One region of the Rothia terrae genome, then DNA from elsewhere that is predicted to be linked to it. Evidence: predicted binding sites of a transcription regulator. Region 1 holds the regulator's gene; each other region holds the start of a gene.
The links. The regulator LexA, encoded in region 1, represses DNA repair genes until DNA is damaged. The targets are predictions, from matches to a motif close to TCGAACANNTGTTCGA.

Region 2: IDM49_RS11750 (LexA family protein) is a predicted target of LexA. The motif match lies at 1,089-1,104, and genes of this name have one in related genera.
Region 3: IDM49_RS06660 (LexA family protein) is a predicted target of LexA. The motif match lies at 3,636-3,651, and genes of this name have one in related genera.

The regions. Positions count from the first base shown of each region.
Region 1 covers NZ_CP061539.1:1,768,862-1,773,621, forward strand. The annotation lists gene IDM49_RS08125 (hypothetical protein) at 1-38, opposite strand, end outside; gene hisH (imidazole glycerol phosphate synthase subunit HisH) at 39-719, opposite strand; gene hisB (imidazoleglycerol-phosphate dehydratase HisB) at 723-1,346, opposite strand; gene IDM49_RS08140 (histidinol-phosphate transaminase) at 1,429-2,559, opposite strand; gene IDM49_RS08145 (LysM peptidoglycan-binding domain-containing protein) at 2,589-3,101, opposite strand; gene lexA (transcriptional repressor LexA) at 3,323-4,042, shown strand; gene IDM49_RS08155 (amino acid permease) at 4,180-4,760, opposite strand, start outside.
Region 2 covers NZ_CP062961.1:9,219-13,978, forward strand. The annotation lists gene IDM49_RS11740 (hypothetical protein) at 125-343, opposite strand; gene IDM49_RS11745 (Y-family DNA polymerase) at 351-632, opposite strand; gene IDM49_RS11750 (LexA family protein) at 622-1,053, opposite strand; gene IDM49_RS11755 (hypothetical protein) at 1,584-2,993, opposite strand; gene IDM49_RS11760 (hypothetical protein) at 3,222-3,461, opposite strand; gene IDM49_RS11765 (ParA family protein) at 3,530-4,135, opposite strand; gene IDM49_RS11770 (helix-turn-helix domain-containing protein) at 4,239-4,760, opposite strand, start outside.
Region 3 covers NZ_CP061539.1:1,419,019-1,423,778, reverse strand. The annotation lists gene tkt (transketolase) at 1-354, opposite strand, end outside; gene IDM49_RS06670 (heme o synthase) at 833-1,807, shown strand; gene IDM49_RS06665 (Y-family DNA polymerase) at 1,902-3,182, opposite strand; gene IDM49_RS06660 (LexA family protein) at 3,175-3,603, opposite strand; gene IDM49_RS06655 (hypothetical protein) at 3,822-4,421, shown strand.

The DNA.
Region 1 (4,760 bases):
AAAGTCATCAAAATCAGACCGGATACTGTGGGATCCATTTATTCTCCTTCACTCTCGTCCAGGCGACCGGTCACAGGCAAAGAACCAATCCAGTTGCGCAACAGCTGCAAACCAGCCTCCGCTGACTTTTCAGGATGGAACTGGGTTGCACTCAACGGACCATTTTCAACCGCAGCAATAAAAGGACCACCGTGGTCAGACCACGTCACTTGAGGAGGAACCATCGACTCGTTGTTCTGATCGAAGTTCCATTCTTGAACAGCATAAGAATGCACAAAGTAAAAACGCTCATTCTCAATCCCGTGAAAGAGAACCGAGCCTTCAGGAGCTGAAATAGTGTTCCACCCCATATGTGGAACAACATCTGCTTTCAGTCGCTCAACAACACCGGGCCACTCCCCCATACCGGCAGCTTTAACACCGTGTTCCACGCCCTTATCAAAGAAAATCTGTAGCCCAACACAGATGCCCAGCACCGGACGCCCGCCAGCCACGCGGCGTCCAATCATACGCGGAGCATCGACCTCTTTCAGACCGTCCATCACAGCCTTAAAAGCTCCAACACCGGGAACAACCAAACCATCAGCACCCAGCACATCTTTTTCTCTACGCGATAAAACAACGCGAGCGCCAGCCGCTTCAAGTGCACGCACCACAGAACGCACGTTGCCCGCGCCATAGTCCAAAACGGTAACGGTAGGTTTACTGGTATTAGTCATTATTTACAATGCACCCTTAGTCGAAGGAATATCATTATGTCGGGGATCCGATTCTACGGCTTCTCGCAGAGCACGCGCCAATGCTTTGAATTCTGCCTCCGCAATATGGTGCGGATCGCGTCCGCCCAACACCTTGATATGCAGGCAGATTCCCGCATGATACGCGAACGCTTCAAATAGATGGCGCACCATCGATCCCGTGAAATGACCGCCGATTTGATGGAACTCAAACCCTTCAGGCTCACCACCATGCACCAGATACGGACGCCCTGAGATATCCACAACAGCCGAAGCAAGAGCTTCATCAAGGGGAACGGTCGCCTGACCAAAACGGCGGATACCCTTTTTATCACCTAAAGCCTGCTTGAGAGCCTCGCCCAGAACAATCGCGGTGTCCTCCACCGTATGGTGTACATCAATGTGAGTATCACCCGTGCACTTAATGTTCATATCAATCAGAGAGTGCTTGGAAAGGGCCGTCAGCATGTGATCGTAAAACGGCACAGAGGTATCGATGTTCGATGCACCGGTGCCATTCAGGTTGATCTCTACGCTGACACTGGATTCACTGGTAGTACGTTCAATTTTGGCAGTACGAGAGCCAAAATCTGTTGAAGATTGAGTCATGTGGTTAGCGTCCTTAACGAGGTGGTCTAGATTTTCAGAGCATGAAGCGAAACGGTTTTTCTCACAGAACTGTATGGCGGCTCTAGTGATCAGATGCAGGCAGGTAAGCGCCGGTGCTCACCAAATAATTCTCCAAAGATTGCAAGAAAGCTGTGGTTTCTTCTTGTGTACCTGCCGTCACTCTTAAATGCCCGGCAATACCGTTATCTCGAACTAAAATACCGTCTGCCAGCAAATACTCCCAGGCCTCCTTCTCATCCTGCAGCCCCGAGAAAAATACAAAATTAGAATCAGATTCAGCAGGCTTAAGTCCCAGCTCACGGAGCCTAGTCACGATGCGGTTTCTCGCATCCTTAATATCCTCAACGTTTGCTAACAGTTGCGTACGATGACGCAAAGCCGCCAAAGCTGTTGCCTGTGTGACCGATGACAGATGATAGGGCAAACGAACCAGTCGAACCGCATCCGCAATGGCAGGGTGCGCCGCGAAATAGCCCAGTCGCACACCAGCAAATGCAAACGCTTTACTCATGGTGCGACTAACCACCAAACGATTGCGTCCAGGTAACAGCGTCAGAGCTGTCTGCTCTGGATCTTGCGCAAACTCGGCGTAGGCTTCATCAACGATGAGAATGCCATCAAGTTCTTCGACCGCTGAGTAAACCCGCTCGATAACTTCTTTTTCCAGAGCGGTGCCGGTGGGATTGTTCGGCGAACACAGCACCACAATATGAGGGCGATGCTTGATAACTTGAGCAACCGCAGACTCTGCGGTGAGGGTAAAGTCCGCCGCACGCTCTCCGGCGATAAATTCGGTATTGGTACCATCAGCCAAAAGCGGGTACATGGAATAGGTAGGCACAAAGCTCATGACGCTTCGCCCTGGCCCGCCAAAGACTTGGAAAAGTTGCTGAAGTACTTCATTTGAGCCGTTAGCAGCCCATACATTGTCAGCTGTGAGCCCGTGTCCTAAAAACTCTGCGAGTTCTTGACGCAACTCAACGAATTCACGGTCGGGGTAACGATTGAGTCGGTGGGCAACTTTACCGATTTCAGCACCGATGGCTTCTACCACCTCATCGGGCATCGGGTGCGTATTCTCATTGACGTTCAGCGTAATAGGAACATCAATCATGGGCGCGCCATACGGTGAGCGACCACGCAAGTCGTCGCGAATAGGCAGGTTCTCAAGTGCTTGTAATGCTTCACTCACACTGCCAGTCTAATCACAACTACGACGTACTAACCATTCATTACGGGGATTTCCAGATTCTGACCAGTATGCAAAGTAGTGCTGGAAAGATTATTGACGTCGATAATCAGATTCACCACATCACGAGGATCCGATTCGGGGCTCACTTCTCGCGCAACATCCCAAAGGGTTTGACCAGCATCAACAGTCACTGTACGACCCACTGATGATGAATCAACCGGGCTTGAACCAGCTTGGGCATCCTGAGGGGCGATAAAGGATGCACCGACTAGGACGATGAGGGCACCTAGAGTCATGAAAGAAAGTCCCTTGAGCATAGAAAGTAGGCGGCCTCGACGAGATGTCCGGGCAGCCGGCGCGACGCTCGGGTTTAAATCTCGTTGGTTTCGAACAGGCTGAGGAAGCTGCCGCGCAGGCTTGATCACTCGAAGCTGAGCAGAAGGAAGCGGTGCGCTCTCTACCCGTTGCGGACGAACCACAGCGTTAGCACGCGAAAAAGCCGTGCCGGGGCGGACAGGACGCGGGATAACTACAGTACTCACTATCGGAACTCCTTCTTACTGAACAGGAAACCAAATATTCGAAACTTTGTTCGAACTTCGTATATATGTTCTATCAGAAAATTCGAACATAGTCGAGAAAAATTAGAACAAATGTTTGGTTTTCGAATAAAAGTGCCATAGGCTGATAGAACTAAGACACCAGTGAGCACTAGTCAAACACTGGGGACTGACAAAATAAGGACTACAGAAACGAGCAACCAGTGAGTTACAGCACGCCAGATACTCCGCAGGGTAAGCGTCCTCGCGGTGCTAAGCCCCTCACCGCTCGCCAACAGAAAATTTTGACCGCCATTTCCACCGCCATTGATGAACGCGGTTATCCGCCGTCAATGCGCGAAATCGGAGATCTCGTTGGTCTAGCATCGCTTTCTTCTGTCACTCATCAGCTCTCGCGTTTGGAGCAGATGGGATATATCCGTCGCGATTCAAAACGTCCCCGCGCTATTGAAGTCCTCAATTTTGGCGATGCGGAGCATTCTGCTGAAGAGACCACCGCAGACCTTGTGGCTTTACCGCAGATTCCCTCTTTCGAACCGCCCTCTCACGATCTTGCACAGGTTCCTTTGATGGGCCGCATCGCAGCGGGTGCTCCCATTACAGCGGAACAAAACATCGAGGATGTCATGGCACTACCTCGACAGCTTGTTGGAAACGGCGAGCTGTTCATGTTGCGTGTTAAAGGTGATTCCATGGTTGATGCAGCAATTATGGATGGTGACTGGGTGGTTGTACGTTCGCAGCACACCGCTAACAACGGGGATATTGTGGCGGCTCTTCTTGATGATGAAGCGACTGTCAAAACTTTCCGCCAACGCGATGGTCATACCTGGCTACTGCCCCAAAACACCCAGTATGAGCCCATTATCGGCGATCACGCTCTTATCATGGGCAAGGTAGTTTCGGTTCTCAGAAGCCTTTAGAGCAAAAGCATCTGCACATCAAAAGAGGCCGCCCCACCATCGTGAATATGGTGGGGCGGCCTCTTTTATGTGTTACCTGATTTTAATGGCGGGCAAACCTTCACTATTCTGCATGAACGCTATGCCCCGCACCAGGGTTATCTATTCTCGAAGTTACGAGCGATTTCTTCAGGGGTCTGAATCGGGATCATGCCGGTAACAGGCAGGTGCTCACGTTCCAATTTAGCTTTGGTAATCTTCCACAGAATGGTGAGGACAACAAACCAAAGCGGGATAAGAATCAAAGCGATACGGGTATCTTCGCCCAGTGCCAGTGCAAAAACGATAAAGGCAAAGAACGCAAGAATAAACCACGGAGTGATTTTAGGAAGTGGCATGCGGAACTGCGAGGCCGCATGACGTTCAGGGAACTTGCGATGGTAGTTGATGTAGCTGACCACGATGCTACCCCAAGTAAAGAGGATGCAGGTGGAGCACAAAGATGAGATCACGGTGAATGCCGAAACCAGGGTATCACCGGCTAGCAGCAACGGGATCGACAAGAATGCGAAAACCGCGGTGAAGAAAACAGCATTAGACGGCACATGACGCTTGTTTTTGCGTGCAAAAAGTTTAGGCGCATGCCGGTCAAGTCCCAGCGAGTACGCCATACGGCTAGCCGAATAAACACCGGAGTTGGCGCTGGACGCGGCAGAGAGCAGAACCACAAGGTTGACCA
Region 2 (4,760 bases), on a different replicon from region 1:
CTTTTGAATAAGCCTCTCAGATATTTGTGCATAGGTACCAGGTTATAACCGCGCTATGGCTAACTCTTTCCAATGCGTCGTGCACCGCGCCGACAATATCCCCCGTTTCATCTGCCCCACCGGATTACCCCCGACCCACCCATAACCCCACCACAGAACCATCAAACCGCTCATCAATAGACTCCACCACATCCCGAGCCTCATGAGCAAACTCAAACGGCTCCAAAGTCTTCATCCACTCCGCAGCAGATAAATCGCTCTGCATCACCCCACCCACTGCATACCGCGCCACCGAAAAATCAGCGTGTTCTATCAACGGATTATTGCTCAAAGTCTGGGGCATACTCGCGCTACACCAGCATGAATCGCTCGGAGATGTCGCTGTAGAGCTCGTAGTTTGAGGAGCGAGCCACGATGCCACGCGCGGTGGCTAACTCTTCTACCTGGAACCAGGGATCCCCGAGCTTGAAACCTAGGGCTTTAGCCTCACTATCTAGGGCAATAATGCACCTGTCGTTATTGGAGAGTACAACCACTGGGTTGTCTCTCAGGGAGGGGTCAAGGATTTTCTCGCAGGATGCATAGCAGGAGTTAATATCGAAGTGAAAGATTAGGGTTTGGTTAGTAGACATGGTGGATGCAGCGGGTTACTACTCCGAAGATGAGAAAGTCTGCTTCTTCTTCACTGGGGATTGGTGAGTAGTCGGGGTTTGCAGGTACGAGCCATCCTTTGCCGTGGTGGTCTATTTCGAATCGTTTGACGGTGAACTCACCAGCTAGAGCGGCCACGACGATATTTCCGTGGGTTGGGGTGATGGAGCGATCCACAATGATTTCACCCCCATCGCTGATGCCTGCATCGATCATGGAGTGACCGCTGACGCGCAGGATGTAGGTGGCGGTTTTGTCTTTGATGAGGATGTGGTTGAGATCGATGGAGGTTGCGGTGTAGTCCTGGGCTGGTGATGGGAATCCTGCTGGGACGGTCGTTTCTGAAGAGGGATATTGCGCTGGGATGTCGGCGGTGAGTTGATGGGTGAGTGCTGCTTTCACACCACTCACAATAGAATATATATTCTAATTAATCGTAGAATATATGTTCTATCACAGGAACAATGCCCCAGGCCCCCAGGACTGCGAGTCAGGAGCTCACCTGATTACTTTGAGTGAAAATATGTCAAAAACGGTAGTCTTACCTGCTTCCCCCACACTATATCTTGGCAATATTTTTGACACATATGTAGAAGATTTCTACAGAATGCAGAGCAAATACTCACCAAAACGACCGACATCAACGCGTTGAATCTGACTAAATGGAAACTACCAAAACATTAATTGCTGTCATTGCACTCATTGCATCTACTGGAATTGGCACTGTAGTCACATATTCCTGGCAAATAGCCAAAAGAAGACAGGAATCAAAAACCCGCAAGGAAGAGTAGAGATAGTCACCCACCTGGAGAATTTCCCTGCTGAAACCGCACTCCAAACCTATGCTCACACATTCGACCTTGTTATAAAAAGATTCTCTCGCATGGCTTTATCGTGGTGGCTCTTGGTGGGTTATACGAGAGTGCTGGCATCTACGCCAGAGTCATGATGTGGAAGCTTGATTTTTCGTGAGTGTCGCTTGCCTCTTCTTCGACTGCCAATGATGAATTTCCTTCAGCTTGAGTATCTATTTTTAATTCAATTTTTGACTTCTCTAGCGGCACAATCATATCTAATCCTGGCTTGATACGATTAGCGTCAAAGATATTTCGTTTGAATAATTTATCTATCCTCAGCCACAGCTCCTCCTGCCATAGAGTCTCTAGCAGTGCAGCGTTTCTGTACCTGTCGGATGCCCATTGTTCGGGAAGCACTTGCTGACCGGTTTCCTGCTTAACGACGTTTAGCGTTGAGGATGAGCCAGTTTTTTCTTCTTCCTGAATTCTCTTGAATTCTTCTAGCTGGTCAGAACTTACCGGCAGTGAATCAATACTTTCGAGAAATTTCTGTAAGCGGGATGATATCGCGAGGGCGGTATTTGTGACCTTATCTCGCCAAATATTTTGAAGCGTTTCATTGGAAGATACCCTTGTGGAGGATGCAACCCTGCTGCCATTTTGTTTGAAATACAGATGTGCCTGTATTGCAGCAGTGAGATCTACATAAGCTTCAAAATCTTCATCGCTACAACTTAATTTACCTGGTTTCAGGTCGTAGTCGGGGTCTTCAAGGTAGCTGCACCACCTGTCATTTGAGTCAAAATAAGCAAGGGACGCGATTCCGATAGCTTGAGGGTTTGGCGATTTAATGGGTGCCGTGAGAATACTCTGCCATGAATAATTTTTCTTGGAATCTTTTCGTTTTCCAAGCTGTCTAAGCGCTGCATCTGTCCCCTCATGGTTTGTCAGTATGGACGTTGGTTTGACCTTGGGGCTTCGACCTTTAGCTTCAATGACAATACGAATATGACGGCTCTGCACAGAAACTGTTCTTCCTGGAGAGATATTTCTTTTATATCCAATAAAATCAGGTCTAGAATCTCGAGGCTGCTGACCATTCATCACTGTAAGTAGCGAGTCTAAATTAACTAAAGTGTTAACCCCAAGAATTCGTTGTGCCATTATGTAGGCTTGTACTGTTCCCAAGTTATAACTGATAGAACCCTTATCGGATCCATCATAACCAGGGAAACTTTGACGTTTTTCCCAATGAGAAACATTTTTTGTGGGATGAAAAATGACGGATTCTTGAAGACCTGCTTTTATTGTGGCAACTCGCCATTTCACCTCTTCAGGGTCTTTAGGAACTAGCTGAACCTTTCGTACAGCAGCACCTGTATTTATAGAAGTAGAGTGGCTAAGCTGTTTGATACGGCCTGGTAAGACTACTGTAAAGATTCTATTAGCAGCCTCTTCGAAATCTTTTTCAGTAATGTCTTGCAAACCTTTGGGGTGCTTGAGCGGTATGGTGAATTTGTTCGTAGTGTATTGAACCAGCGGCATGATGAGCTCCTTTTTGGTTATCTTATTCCACTAAAGTAACCATTTGCATACTCGACCGCTGCCCTGAACACATCAAGTGCGCTACAGAATTAGCTGCTTGCCAGCCTGAGCACATGAGAAGATAGCAAATCTCAAGAACAATTGTGATGTGGTTGCATTCCTTGACCTAATCCTTATATATGGCTAGATGTATAACCATACATACATACATACATACATAGAACCATATTACTGTAAAGCCTGACGTAAGTACGAGTTCATCAGACTCGTCATATCGGTCTCTTTTTCAAAAGCTTCTCGGCGTAGCTTCTGATAGAGATCCGCATCCAGATTGAAGGTAAACTTTTTAGTCTCCTTCTTTGAGACGTCCTTAGAGCTTTTGAAAGTGTTTTCTACACTCACCGCATTTTGTTTTTGATTCTTCTTTGCTTGAGCCGCTTTGAGCCGCTCCCCCATGTTCGAGTTCATTTCTTACACCTATCTTAAATATGGTTATACATACAACCATACATACTTACATATGACTATATGGTTTATTAGGAGTTGAGAGCTTTTAGGGTCTGGGAAAGCTCCGTGAAAACATCCTGATATCCCCCGAGATCACCTTTACTGGTATTGGCATACCAGAAGTTCTGTAACTGCTGCTTGTTAGGCACCTCAGCATCAAATGCAATCAAGTCGCTCTCTTGGATTTGAGACCTCACAATGTCATACATTTTGGTGTTCTGCTTGTTCCAGTGACACAGCAACAAAGCTGCGGGCTTGTCAATAGCATTAAGAGTCTTGACAGCCCGGTTGAAATCTTCAGGTGCTACAGGTGTTGGAACAATAACAAAGTCAGCAAGCTTAATGGCTTCATCAATGGTGGCTGAATCCCCCGGTGGCGTGTCAATAAATACCCAGTCTTGCATTGAGGCCTCTAAGGTTTTTTTGAGTACGGGCTTGATAGCAAAGGTGACATCGAATCGGGTCAGTGGGTCACCTGCTTGTTCGGCAACTTCAGACCATTCCGTTGCTGACCCTTGAGGATCTAGGTCTATCACACGTGAGGAGTACCCAGCCCTGCCCGCTGCCTCTGCCAGAAGCATGGCGGTGGTTGTTTTGGCTGCACCGCCTTTAGTGGTCGCAATTGTGATTCTCATACTTGAACCTTCTTACTGTATGTATGGACTTACGTAAGACCATATAACCATATAATTATTTATACGGCAATACATATAACCATATATACGCATGACTGGTTAATTAGAAGAGTTCGGGGAAGAGATAGCGAGCTTTCTTCTCGCCCAACAAAGCAACTTTGATTTGTCGCTTCACCTCAACGCTGGGTCCGCATACCTTCTTACGGGATTGTGAAGCTATGACGTGCTGGGCTTTTTGCTCGCGATGTTGCTGCTCTTCTACCGCAGTACGGGAAGGGAGAATCTCCCCTTGAGACAGCCAGGCGTTCAGGCGTAGGTGCAACCATTTTTTCACTGAACGCATCCCGGTAGCACCCTTGGTGTTATAGGGATGGTTAGTGGGGGAGTATTCCAGGGCGTAGAGCACATCACGCACACTCCAGCCTGCTTCAAAGAAAGGCTGGGTAGCCTCGATTATGGCGCGTGCGCTCATAGCGCGTAGGTCATAGCAATGGTGCTGTAGAACGCGTGCTAGATGCGTGAGAGCCTGTTGATGGGCTTTCTTCGTGGGGTACACCCCCTGTAGGTGCTGACGCTTGAGCTCTAAGTTCTTTCGATGGGTTGCTGCGTAGAGTGCATATTGCTG
Region 3 (4,760 bases), 350 kb from region 1:
CAAGCCCTGACCCAACGGACCGGTAGTAATTTCAACACCCTTGGTGTGACCGTACTCGGGGTGACCGGGAGTCAAGGAATCATAGGTGCGAAGAGCCTCAAGGTCCTTCATCTCAAGACCGTAACCGTTCAAGAAAAGCTGAAGGTACAGGGTCAAAGAAGTGTGACCAGGGGAAAGGATAAAGCGGTCGCGGCCCATCCAGCGGTCATCGGTGGGGTCATGGCGCATCACTTTCTGGAACAGAGTGTAGGCAACAGGAGCCAAGCTCATCGCGGTACCCGGGTGACCTGAACCGACCTTCTCAACCGCGTCCACGGCGATAACACGAGCGTAATCAACAGCTCGCTGATCCATATCGGTCCATTCAAATTTCGCATCGAGATTTGGCACGAAATTCCCCTTTCATTATTTTTTAGCAACGTTCCGGTGTGAAGTCGTAGCGCACAGTGAGAACGTCTTTCTTCTCTATCGAGTCTATCGACTGTGAGCCGTCTTCGGGGAATTACTAGGCGTTTTCTTCTCATTTTCCGGTCATGTTCACTGACTACTTAAAAAGGAATTTTTGAGAGGGTTCTGCATTAAGAACGGAGGACGTGATTTTGCACGTTTTATTAGGAAAATAAGGGGTTCGACCACTAGTATTAGATAAAGACCATATTCTCGCTTGGACTTTGTGCGCCCTAAAATCAGTTTGATGCGCGGCGTCAGAAACCACCGAGCACACCTTTCTTCTAGGATGCGGCCTCTGCTATGGCGCAGAGACGCAGGGAAGAAAGGTGCTTGAGAAAAGCACACGACCTCTAGGGAGCTTATCTTCGTGAAGGGTCACGGTATGAACAGCGTAGTGGCGGAAAATCCTGTTACTCGCGAACCCGCAGCGGTTTCGGGGCAGAAACTACCTCTGTCTCGAAAGATTCGAGCGTACATTCATCTCACCAAACCTCAGGTGATTGAGCTCTTGCTTGTAACGACTGCACCCACAATGATTTTCGCTGCAGGCGGCTTCCCTAATCTTTGGCTCATTCTCAATACCCTCGTGGGTGGGGCTATGGCGGCTGGCGCATCGGGAGCTTTTAACTGTTATATCGATCGCGAAAGCGACCGAAAGATGAAGCGTACCGAAAAGCGTCCTCTTGTCACCGGTGAGCTATCCGATAAAGAAGCCTTGATTTTCGCGTGGGTTCTCGCTGTGGTTTCCATTGTGTACCTTTGGTTGCTGGTGAACCCGCTATCAGCTCTGCTGGGCGTTGTTGCGATTTTCCTCTACGTGGTTTTCTACTCGATCTTTCTCAAGCGTCGCACCTCTCAGAACATTGTGTGGGGCGGCCTTGCCGGATGCATGCCCGTGTTTATTGCGTGGGCAGCTGTCACTAATTCGTTGAGTTGGGCAGCTGTTGTTCTTTTCACCGTCATCTTCTTGTGGACGCCGCCGCACTACTGGCCGTTATCGATGAAGTACGCCGAGGACTACAAGGCCGCTGGTATTCCCATGCTGGGTGCTATCGCTACTGCTAAGAGCGTTTCTGTTCAGGTAGTACTCTACGGCTGGGCGATGGTTATCTGCTCGCTCCTATTGGTTCCGGTGGGCGGGGCAGGTTGGGTGTACACCTTGTCTGCTGTGATTGCCGGTGGCTGGTTCTTATATAACTGCCATAAGTTGCATAGTTTGGCAGCTCAAGAGAAGGCAACAAGCCGCACCGCTATGACCGTTTTCCACGGTTCTATCACCTACTTGACGGTGCTCTTTATTGCGCTGGCTGTAGACCCGTTTGTGGGTGGACCTGTTATGTCAGGTGCTTTGATCTAAGTTTCGTATAGTCAAAAGTCCCTTATCGACAGCTCGATAAGGGACTTTTTGTTTTTAAGTTTTGGGCAAGGGGGAGTCGGACAGGGGGAGATCTTCACCGGATTTTAGCGGTGGCGAGCTCGTTCCAGTGGGTGGTTCCCCTGGGGGAGAGCATCTCTCTTTTCATCTCCCACGATGGTTTGTGAGACAACCCCGCATACCCCAGACCTACAGAATGTTCCCCACACTGTTCTTGCACGGTATGTAAAAGCCGGGCGATTTGTCTTTTATCGTGGGGAGAGATGAAAGGTTCTAGAAGCGGTTCATAGGCCGCTGGGTGCAAGTCGGTAAGGATAATTCCGGCGCGTACGTAGCGAGCCACCCCAAAATCTGCTCGGGTAAGAAGTCTGTGGCTTGCGCGGGTAATCACCACGGGATCAGCTGTAGCGGTATCGAGCTTAACGCGCACAGCCGGATGCGATTGAACACCTTGGGCAAAGTAAGAAGTCGAGCAAAAAGCGCTGATATAGCGCGCAGTTTGCTGATGCTTCACGAGTCTTTGTGCGGCTCGTTGGGCGTACACGCTGAGAACCTGACACATCTGCTCTTCTGTTGTAATGGGATCCGAGAATGAGCGGGAGTAGATGAGCTGATCTTTCATGATGCGGTTTTCTTCCCATTCGATAGCGGGTATTCCGCGTACTTCTAGAGCCGTGCGCATCAGAACAACGTTAAACCTTTCCCGAATGAGGGTGGGTGGAGCCAATGCGAGATCTTTGATGCTGCAAATTCCCTGTAACGTCAGCCGGCGTGCGGAGCGAGAGCCAACGCCCCATAACTCACTGACCGGTAGCGTCGTGAGGAGAGCCTCCCTCCGCTCGGTAGGCAATGCATCCCATACGCAGACCCCGCTCAGAGCTGGAATCTTCTTAGCTGCTTTATTGGAAAGCTTGGCAAGAGTCTTCGTGCGTGCCACCCCCACGCAGACAGGAACTCCCACTCTGCGTGCCACATCATCTTTGATGGTGCGCGCAAGCTGTCGAGCATCTGCAGGTGAGGCGGGTGCCGTTAGAAAAGCCTCATCGATGCTGTATTGCTCAAAGTCACCGGCGTACTCCTGAAGAATACGCATCACACGGTCGGAGATATCTCCATAAAGTTCATAGTTAGAAGAACGCGCGATGACGCCCTGCTCTTGCGCTCGTTGTTTGACCTCGAACCACGGTTGACCCATCGAAAATCCTAATGCTTTGGCGTGAGCGTCTAAGGCGATAATGCAGCCGTCATTATTGGAAAGTACAACCACGGGCTTGCGAGCAAGAGAAGGGTCAAGGATTTTCTCGCACGATGCGTAGCACGAGTTGATATCAACGTGAAAGATGAGGTTACTAGACATGATGCAGGCACCTCGTCACTACCCCGAAGATGGTGAAATCAGACTCCTCGTTAATCTGAAGAGGGGAGTATTGCGGGTTTTCAGGGTAAAGCCAACCGACTCCGGCTTGATCAATGTGAAATCTTTTGACGGTGAATTCGCCGTTGAGAGCGGCAACCACAATGTTTCCCGGGCGAGGCCGCAGAGAGCGATCCACGATAATTTCATCGCCGTCGCTGATGCCGGCATCCACCATGGAGTGTCCGCTCACGCGCAGTATGTAGGTGGCGGCTTTGTCTTTAATGAGAATGTCGTTGAGATCGATAGAAACTGCGCGGTAGTCCTGGGCTGGCGAGGGGAAGCCAGCTGGCACGCTGGTCTCTGGGTAAGGGTAGGGCGCCTGAGCTGTAGCATCTAAGCGCGCGAGGAGTATTGCTTTCATGCTCTTATAATAGAACATATATTCTAATTAATTAGAATATATGTTCTATTAAATTAATATTTAGCCATTATATACCATTAAGTACGCATCTGTACTAAATTTTCTAATAATGGTACTTAATAATTTGAAATGTTAGCCTTCCTAACAAATAAACCTTTACTCTTGAAAGATAAGGGGAATGACTATTCCTCGAACTGATGGACATGAATAGGGAAAACATGACTACTCCTAACAACAATGAGCGCATCGACAAGACTGCGGACTCATTGAAGAACAACAAGCACGCCGACTCAGTTGCAGGTCACAACGCATCAGAGCGCGTTGAAAACGTAAAGAACCGCACCACTGAGCACGTGAGCCGCACCGAACGCACCGAGCACGTTCACCGCACTGAGAACACTCACCCCGAAGAGCACGGCTCATACGCTCCCAAGAAAAAGAAGAAGATTTGGCCCTGGTTGCTGGCTCTCCTCCTTCTCTTGCTCCTTATCATCGGTGGTTGCGCAGCACTCGGCGGTAACAAGGATGATGACAAGGTAAACGTTGAGCTTTCAGCTACCACCACCGGTGACGCAGCTGTTAACCACCACCCCGGTGGCGCTGAAGCAGCTGACAACGCGTTCACTGACTCCTGGACCACCACCGTTAACGACATCAACGTCAAGGACGGCTACTCAATGGCAGTAACCGACAAGGATGGTAGCGCAGCCAACCTCGGTTGCAAGATTACCGTTGACGGCGTAGTTCAGGACGAGCAGACCGCTGCTGAAGGTGAAAACAAGGTAGTTTGCAACCTTCCTGACGAACTCAAGAAGTAAGCACTAACTTCTTATAGTTCTCATTTCAAAAAGAGCCCCCGCACACCGCGGGGGCTCTTTTGGTATTAGGTTTCTGTGCCTTGAATAGACAGCCGGTGGGAAACTGTTGCTGGTGGCAGGCACCGATGCTTACGAACTTCGCAATCAGCCGCGGGCGGCGCCTTGCTGAGCGCCCGCATCCGACCTTCTCTTATGCAATCACGAAACTTTCCTCAAGTCGTCTTAGTCGGCGCGACGAGGAGAGCTGTAAGGGCTGCCGATTATCCTCTAGCAATCTTGTTTTTATATACCCAAAGGGCGGGCTTACCGTTATCGGTGAGCCCGCCCTTTGAGATGATG